2 regions of the Actinokineospora baliensis genome follow, and region 1 is predicted to be linked to the other one. Evidence: riboswitches for the same ligand, from Rfam matches in the RefSeq annotation. Region 1 holds a riboswitch; the other holds the start of a gene.

Region 1 (4,365 bases):
CCTTCTTGGCCAGCTCCTTGGTGCACAGCACCACCCCGCCGCGCGGACCGCCGAGGGTCTTGTGCGTGGTGGTGGTGACCAGCTGCGCGTGCGGCACCGGGTTCGGGTGCAGCCCGGCGGCGACCAGACCGGCGAAGTGCGCCATGTCGACCATGAGCAGCGCGCCGACCGAGTCGGCGATGCGGCGGAACTCGGCGAAGTCGAGGTGCCGCGGGTAGGCCGACCAGCCTGCCACGATCAGCTTCGGGTTGTGCTCCTTGGCCAGCCGCTCGACCTCGCCCATGTCGACGCGGCCGGTCTCGCGGTCGCTGTGGTAGGCGACCACGTTGTAGAGCTTGCCGGAGAAGTTGATCTTCATCCCGTGCGTCAGGTGCCCGCCGTGCGCCAGGTCCAGGCCGAGGATCGTGTCGCCGGGCTTGAGCACGGCGAACATCGCCGCGGCGTTGGCCGAGGCGCCCGAGTGCGGCTGGACGTTGGCGTGCTCGGCGCCGAAGAGCGCCTTGACCCGGTCGATGGCCAGCTGCTCGACCACGTCGACGTGCTCGCAGCCGCCGTAGTAGCGCTTGCCGGGGTAGCCCTCGGCGTACTTGTTGGTCAGCACCGAGCCCTGCGCCTCGAGCACGCCCACCGGGGCGAAGTTCTCCGAGGCGATCATCTCCAGGGTCGACTGCTGGCGGTGCAGCTCGTCGGCGACCGCGGCGGCGATCTCCGGGTCGACCTCGGCCAGGTGCTGGTTGAACGTGGGTGTGCCCGCCATCAGCCCTCCTTGGTGTGCTCGGCGTACGCGGCGGCGGTGAGCAGCTCCGGCTCGCCGTCGACGCGGAAGCGGAAGAGCCAGCCGTCGCCGAACGGGTCGGTGTTGACCAGCTCGGGGGTGTCCACGACCGCCTCGTTGATCTCCACGACCACCCCGTCGCCCGGGGCGAACAGGTCGGAGACGGACTTGGTCGACTCGATCTCCCCGCACGCCTCGCCGGTGGTCAGGGTGGCGCCCACCTCGGGCAGCTGCACGTACACCACGTCACCGAGGGCGTCGGCGGCGTACTTGGTGACGCCGACGGTGGCCGAGGCCGGATCGGCGAGGTCGACCCACTCGTGGTCGGTGGTGTAGCCGAGGTTCTCCGGGTTGCTCATGGGTTCTCGATCTCCTGGGTTCAGGCTTGACGCTGGTAGAAGGGCAGCTTGACGACCTCGACCGGCGCGCCGGTGCCGCGGATGTCCACGGTGAGCGCGGTACCCGGCTCGCTGACCGCGACCGGCACGTAGGCCATCGCGATCGGGTGGCCGAGCGTCGGCGAGAGCGCGCCGCTGGTGACCGTACCGACCTGGGCGCCGTCCCCGTCGAGCACGGCGTACCCGTGTCGGGGGGCGCGCTTGCCGGACCCGATCAGCCCCACCAGCACCTTGGTCTCGACGTCGGCGTCGCGGCGGCGCTCCAGCGCCTCCTTGCCGACGAACCCGCCGGGCTTGTCGAACTTCACGACCCGGCCGAGACCGGCGTCGAACGGGGTGAACGAGGCGCTGAGCTCGTTGCCGTAGAGCGGCATCCCGGCCTCCAGCCGCAGCGTGTCGCGGCAGGCGAGCCCGGCGGGCAGCAGGCCGTGCTCCTGGCCCACCTCGGTGAGCAGCCGCCACACCTCGGGGGCCTTGGCACCGTCCACATAGACCTCGAAGCCGTCCTCGCCGGTGTAGCCGGTGCGGGCGAGCAGGATGTCGATGCCCGCGATGGCCGACGGGACGCTGGCGTAGTAGGCGAGCGCGTCGAGGTCGGCGTCGGTCACCGAGCCGATGATCGCCGTCGAGGTGGGGCCCTGGACGGCGATCAGCGCCAGCGAGGCGGAGCGGTCGTCGACCTCGACGGCGAACCCGTCGGCGCGCTCGCGCAGCGCGGCGGCCACGGTCGCGGCGTTGGAGGCGTTGGCGACGACCATGTACTTGTCGGCGGCCAGCCGGTAGACGACCAGGTCGTCGAGGACACCGCCCTCGTCGTCGCAGATCATCGTGTAGCGGGCCTTGCCCGGCTTCACCGCCGAGAGCTTGCCGACCAGGGCGAAGTCCAGCGCCTGGGCCGCCTCGGGGCCGGTCAGCTCGATCTCGCCCATGTGGCTGAGGTCGAACAGGCCCGACGCGGTGCGGACCGCCTTGTGCTCAGCCAGCTCGCTGCCGTAGCGCAGGGGCATCGACCAGCCCGCGAAGTCGGTGAACGAGGCACTCAGGGCCTCATGCACCGCGTGCAGCGGGGAGGGTGTGCTCATGGAAGTCGGTTCTCCTTCGGCGCGCCGGGAACAGTGCTGTCCGCAGCGTGGCACGCCGGGCGCGCGTGGTGCAGCGCGACCGGTCGAGCTGTGGATGAGTGTGATGGTTGTGGACAACCCGTGGGCTGTTCGCTGTATTGGGTGCGGGGGACGAGGGTCATGGGAGCTCCTGGGCAGCGCGCCGGGTGGACGATCCCGGCGCTGGAACTCCCCCTCTGTCATGGCACCTGAGAGCTTCGCCGCGAACGCGGCTTGCACCGTGGGTGAGGCGCCGAGATCGCGCCTGCTTTCCAGAGTGGCCTGGTGGGAACGGTAGCTTTACCTGAGAGATTGACGGGGAGTTTGCTCCTTCGGTGCCTCGACCAAGGTCGAGGGCTCTCCCGGTCCCACTCGTGCGGCCCGATATGTGGTTGTGGTCGCGAGACTAGTCGAGGCGGAACCCGAAAGGAAGTTCGAGCCGGTGCTGGGCCAGCAGGGCGGCGTCGGCGAGCAGGTCGCGGGTGCGGCCGTCGGCCACGATCACACCGTCATCGATGAGCACCGCGCGCGGGCACAGCTGCGCGGCGTAGGGCAGGTCGTGGGTGACCATGAGCATCGTGCGGCCCAGGCTGAGCAGCACCTCGGCGAGTTCGCGGCGGGCCCGCGGTTCCAGGTTGGCCGAGGGTTCGTCGAGCACGAGGATGTCCGGGTCGCAGGCCAGCACGGTGGCCAGCGCCACCCGGCGGCGTTGCCCGCCGGACAGGTGCATGGGTGAGCGCTCGGCGTGCTCGGCCATGCCGACGTCGTCGAGGGCGCGCTTGACCCGGGCGTCGAGTTCGGCCCCGCGCAACCCGAAGTTCGCGGGGCCGAAAGCGACGTCTTCACCGACCGTGGGCATGAACAGCTGGTCGTCTGGATCCTGAAAGACGATGCCGACCCGGCGGCGGACCTCTTTCGCATTCTGTTTATTGACCGGCAGTCCGGCGACCTCGACCTTGCCCTGTCCGGTCAGCACGCCATTGAGGTGCAGCACCAAGGTGGTCTTGCCGGCGCCGTTGGGGCCCAGGACCGCGACCCTCTCCCCCGGCTCCACCCGGAGGTTCACGCCGAAGAGGGCTTGGTGGCCGTCGGGGTAGGCGTAGGCGAGGCGTTCGACCAAGAGCGCGGGCGGTGTCACAGGGCCATGCCTAGCACGACGGCGGCCAGAGCCGTCGGCATGAGTCCCACGAGCCATGCCGTGCGCCCAGCGGGCCGTCCCTGGTCGGGCATGGAGCCGTTCCAGCCGCGCGACACCATGGCGAGGTGCACGCGCTCCCCGCGCTCGTAACTACGGATGAACAAGGTGCCGATGCCGCGCGCTGTCGCCCCCACCTGCCACAGGAAGCGGGGATCGTGGCCCCGGCAGATGCGCGCGATCCGCATGCGACGGGCTTCGGCGGCGATGACGTCCAAGTAGCGCAACATAAGAGTGGCGATGGTGACGACCATCTTCGGTACCCGCAGCCGCTGCAGACCGACGATCAGCTCCCCCGGCATCGTGGTGGCAGCCAGCGTAAGAGAGATCAGAACGCCGAGGGTTCCCTTGACGAGGATGTTCCAGCCGGACAGTAGGCCGTGCTCGGACAGCGTTAGGCCCAACACGTAGACCGTAGGACCACCTGCGACGAACGGAAACACGAGCGCGAGAACCACGAAAGGCAACTCGATCAGTGCGCGCTTGGCCAGCCACCCGGGTGGGATCCGCGCGAACACCCAAACTCCGGCCAAGAGGGCCAAGTAGAGCCCGAACGCCCAGAATCTGTCCCTAGGAGTCGTGACGACACACAACGCCCCCGCAACCGCCGCGACCATCTTGACCTGCGGTGGAAGTCGGTGCACCGGTGAGTCACCAGGCCGGTACAGCGGGTGCGAGTGCCCCCCGCTCACTTGGTGGGGCGCCTGCGCAGCACCCAGAACAGCCCACCGGCGACAACAACGGTCAGCACGACGCCGATCACACCCGCCAGTCCGGTGGTGCCTTCACCACCGTCGACGGCGTAGTCAGCCAGCGGGCTCCCCGCGAGCTGGTGGTCCTTTGCGTTCTGCGCGATGCAGCTGCCCTGCAACTGCTCGCCCTCCGCGGTCTCCACGA
Region 2 (4,365 bases), 280 kb from region 1:
GGCGCGAACGGGTGCAGGTCGGCGAAGGCGGGCCAGGTGATCGGCTCCATCTCCGCGGTCGCGTTGAGCTTCATCGTGCACGAGCCCAGCGGGATCATGCTGCGGTCGAGCGCGACGTCCTTGTCCGACAGGGCGCGCAGGTAGCGCAGCAGCGCGGTCTCGGAGCGGTGCGTGGAGAACACCAGGTGGGTCATGAACTCGCTGGTGCGGACCAGGTCGGCGGGCAGCGCGTCCGGGGTGTCGGCGTCGAGCGCGTCGACGTCGGCGCTGACCCCGAACGCCTTCCACACCAGGTCCAGGTGCGCGCGGGTGGTGGTCTCGTCGGCGGCGATGCCGACGGTGTCGGCGTCGGCCAGGCGCAGGTTGACCCCCAGGCCCCTGGCGGCGGAGACGATCTCGGCGGCGCGGCCGGGCACGCGGGCGGACACGGTGTCGAAGAACGCCGTCTCGACGACCTCGACGCCGCCGCGGCGCAGGCCCTCGGCCAGCACCGCGGCCAGCCGGTGGGTGCGGGTCGCGATGGCGCGCAGGCCGTCGGGGCCGTGGTAGACCCCGTACATCGAGGCGACCACGGCCAGCAGCACCTGGGCGGTGCAGATGTTGGAGGTCGCCTTCTCGCGGCGGATGTGCTGCTCGCGGGTCTGCAGCGCGAGCCGGTAGGCGGGCTGCCCGTCGGCGTCGGTGCTGACCCCGACCAGGCGGCCGGGCAGCTGGCGCTCGAGGCCCTTGCCGACGGCCATGTAGCCCGCGTGCGGCCCGCCGAAGCCCATCGGCACGCCGAACCGCTGCGTGGTGCCCACGACGACGTCGGCACCGATCTCGCCGGGCGCCTGCAGCAGGGTCAGCGCGAGCAGGTCGGCGGTGACGGCGACCTTGGCGTCGCGGCCGTGCGCGGTGCGGATGAGCTCGGCGAAGTCGCGCACCGAGCCGGAGGCGCCCGGGTAGGACAGCAGGACGCCGAAGAAGTCGTCGACCGGCAGGCCCTCGGCCAGGTCGTGCACGACGACCTCGATGCCCAGCGGCTCGGCGCGGGTCTCGATCACCGCGATGGTCTGCGGGAAGGTGTCGGCGTCGACGACGAACCGGTTGGACTTGGAGCGGCCCGCGCGGCGCAGCAGCGTCATCGCCTCGGCGGCCGCGGTGGACTCGTCGAGCATGGAGGCGTTGGCGGTGGGCAGGCCCGCCAGGTCGGCGACCATGGTCTGGAAGTTGAGCAGCGCCTCCAGGCGGCCCTGGCTGATCTCCGGCTGGTACGGGGTGTAGGCGGTGTACCAGGCGGGGCTCTCCAGCACGTTGCGCCGGATCACCGGCGGGGTGTGCGTGCCGTAGTAGCCCAGGCCGATCATCTGGGTCAGCGTCCGGTTGCTCGCGGCCAGCTCGCGCAGCTCGGCCAGCGCCTGCACCTCGGTGGCCGGTGCGGGCAGGTCAATGGCCAGGTCGCCCTCGCGGATGGACTCCGGCACGGCGTGCTCGGCGAGCTCCTCCAGCGACCCCACGCCGACGACGTCGAGGATCCTGGACAGCTCGGCGGGGCGGGGACCGACGTGGCGGTCGGCGAACGGGGTGCCGTGCTCGAGCGCGGCGAGCGGGATCCGGTCGGTCGTCAAAGTGGCTCCTCGGGCGTGCAGGGGGGTCGGGCCTGGCACGGGCGGTCCGCCCGTGTGGCCCTCCCCCTCTGTCCGTGCCCGAAGGCGCCTGAGAGCTTCACCGCGCCCCTGCCCGGGACGCGACTTGCACCTTCGGCGGGGCTCCCCGGTCGTGCCGGCTCGCCCGCTTTCCAGAGGCGTCTCACCCGCACGGTCCGTTTGCCTGAGAGGTTCCGGGGAGGATTTGCTCCTTCGGCGCCGTGCCGGTCTGGTGGACCGGACGGACTCTCCCGCACGGGTTCAGCGACGCGTTGACGAGTCTAACCCGTCCAGGGTGCGTTTCTCGTCCGGCAGGGTGCAATTCGATTGCGGACCGGGTGCGGCTACCGGTCGACTGCCCGGTATGGGCTCCACCTTGGACACCGCGGCCGTTCGCGCGGCCTACGACGCGCAGCTGCGCCGTGACCTGCCCCCTTCAGGCGGCGCGGCCACCGCCGAGCGCACCGACCAGCTGACCAGGCACCTCGGGGTGGGGCCGGACGGGTGGTCTGGCGTCGTCTGGTCCTCACTCGACGAGGCGACGGCCGACCAGGTGATCGCGGACACCGTCGCGTGGCTGCGCACGGTCGAGGGCCACGCCGAGTGGAAGCTGCACCACCACGACACCCCCGCTGACCTGGGTGCCCGGCTGACCGCGGCCGGGCTGGTCGCGGACGGGGTCGAGTCGGTGATGGTCGCCGAGGCCGCGGCGGTACCGCACTTCGAACCGCCTGCGGGGGTGCGGCTGGTCGAGGTGGCCGACGACGCGGACATCGACCGCGCGGTGCTGGTGCACGACCTCGCCTTCGGCGGCGACCACAGCGGGCTCGGCAGGCGGATGCGCGTCGGGCTGGCGGCGGGGCTCATGGACGTCGTCCTCGCCGTGGCGGGTGACGAACCGGTCAGCGCCGCCCGCACGGACTACTACCCGGGCACCGAGTTCGCGGGCCTCTGGGGCGGCGGGACCGTCGAGGCGTGGCGCGGCCGCGGGATCTACCGGGCGCTGGTGAGCCACCGGGCACGCCGCGCTGAGCAGCGAGGGGTGCGCTACCTGCAGGTGGACGCGCTGCCGACGAGCCGCCCCATCCTGGAGCGGGTCGGCTTCACCGCGATCGCGCTGACAACCCCGTACACAGTGCCCCGGGGCTAGCCCGCGTTGCGGGCCTTCCTGCGCTGGGTGAGCTCGTCGTCCACCGGCACCTCGACGCCGTCCGCGCGCTCGGCCGGGAACTCGTGGATGGTGCCGCTGATCTCCCGGATGGCGCCGCTGACGGCGATGCCGAACACGCCCTGGCCGCCCTGCAGCAGGTCGACGACCTCCTCCGGCGAGGTGCACTCGTAGACCGTGGTGCCATCGCTGAAGAGGGTGATCCTGGCCAGGTCGCGCACGCCGCGCCTGCGCAGGTGGTCGACCGCGACCCGGATGTTCTGCAGGGACACACCGGTGTCGAGCAGCCGCTTGACGACCTTGAGGACGAGCACGTCCTTGAACGAGTAGAGCCGCTGCGACCCCGAGCCCTGCGCGCTGCGCACGGTCGGCACGACCAGGCCGGTGCGGGCCCAGTAGTCGAGCTGCCGGTAGGTGATGCCCGCGATCTGGCACGCGGCGGGACCGCGGTAGCCGACGAGCTCGTCGGGCAGCGAGGCGTCCGGGAACAGTTCGCCCTGCTCGCCGCCGAAGACGGAGTCAGCCCCAGCGGGACCTTCCTCGAACACGCCTGCCTCCCCTCGTCCGGCCACCGATGTGGCCGGCGAACGAGACCGCCCGTTCCACCCTGCGGAACGCCTCGGTCGAGCGGCGCACACCCGGTCCGGCGGTGGTCGGTGCGGTGGTGCTCGCGCCCCGGCCCGGAGTGTTTCGCTCGTCTGTGACGGTAAGACGGGGGCGCGGGGAGGTCAACGCGACGCGCGGGGAGGGGATGGGAGTCGCTGGTGGGGAGGGTCTTCGCCGGGGAATCAGGCAGCGGTAAGTCGGGGATCAGGAGCAGGTTGTGCGGCGGCTCAGGTGTCGGCGCCGCGGAAGTCCTCGGGCGAGACCGAGTCGAGGAACTCGCGGAACTTCTCCACCTCGTCCTCCTGCTCGTCCGGGATGATCAACCCGGCTTCCTGCAGCACCGAGTCCTCGGCGTGGATCGGCACCCCGACGCGCAGCGCCAGCGCGACCGAGTCGCTCGGCCGCGCGGAGACCCGCACGTCGCCGTCGAAGACCAGTTCGGCGAAGAAGGTGCCCTCGCGCAGATCGGTGATCCGCACCTGTTCCAGTTCGCGGCCGAGCGCGCCGATCACGTCCTTGAGCAGGTCGTGGGTCAGCGGTCTCGCGGGCCGCACCCCCTGCTGCTCCAGGGCGATCGCCGTGGCCTCCACCGATCCGATCCAGATCGGCAGGTACCGCTCTCCCTCGGTCTCGCGCAGCAACAAGATCGGCTGGTTCGCGGGCAACTCCACCCGCACCCCCACGACGCGCATCTCGCTCATCGGGCTCGCCTCCCTCCGCTCGCTGGGGCATCGGCGTCCCGTTCCATCGAGGATCGCTCATCGCCTACTTCGACGCTACCCGCCATCTGGTCCCCACGCCCGCCTATCTCACGTCTCCCGCACAGTGATCGGTTCACCCCGCGCGCCGCCGTGCGCACCCGGCTACCGGCCGGTGACTCTGCGCAGACCGGCCCTCACCAGCAGCGAGTGCAGCGTCACCGTGAGCGCCGCGAGGTCGTCGGCCGCCTCGTCCGCGCGCGCCCGA

Evidence for each region. A riboswitch is a leader RNA that binds a small molecule or an ion and turns the genes downstream of it on or off. The one in region 1 is predicted to bind glycine.
Region 2: it holds a riboswitch for glycine, as region 1 does, so the genes downstream of both, gcvP (aminomethyl-transferring glycine dehydrogenase) here and gcvT (glycine cleavage system aminomethyltransferase GcvT) in region 1, are expected to answer to the same signal.

What each region holds. Positions count from the first base shown of each region.
Region 1 is NZ_JAFBCK010000001.1:6,607,867-6,612,231, forward strand. Features, by position in the region: gene glyA (serine hydroxymethyltransferase) at 1-757, opposite strand, end outside; gene gcvH (glycine cleavage system protein GcvH) at 757-1,134, opposite strand; gene gcvT (glycine cleavage system aminomethyltransferase GcvT) at 1,155-2,255, opposite strand; glycine riboswitch at 2,461-2,555, opposite strand; glycine riboswitch at 2,556-2,648, opposite strand; gene JOD54_RS29210 (energy-coupling factor ABC transporter ATP-binding protein) at 2,680-3,468, opposite strand; gene cbiQ (cobalt ECF transporter T component CbiQ) at 3,408-4,085, opposite strand; gene JOD54_RS29220 (PDGLE domain-containing protein) at 4,157-4,365, opposite strand, start outside.
Region 2 is NZ_JAFBCK010000001.1:6,329,356-6,333,720, forward strand. Features, by position in the region: gene gcvP (aminomethyl-transferring glycine dehydrogenase) at 1-1,607, opposite strand, end outside; glycine riboswitch at 1,788-1,889, opposite strand; gene JOD54_RS28125 (GNAT family N-acetyltransferase) at 1,990-2,775, shown strand; gene JOD54_RS28130 (MerR family transcriptional regulator) at 2,772-3,341, opposite strand; gene JOD54_RS28135 (bifunctional nuclease family protein) at 3,627-4,100, opposite strand; gene ftsR (transcriptional regulator FtsR) at 4,263-4,365, opposite strand, start outside.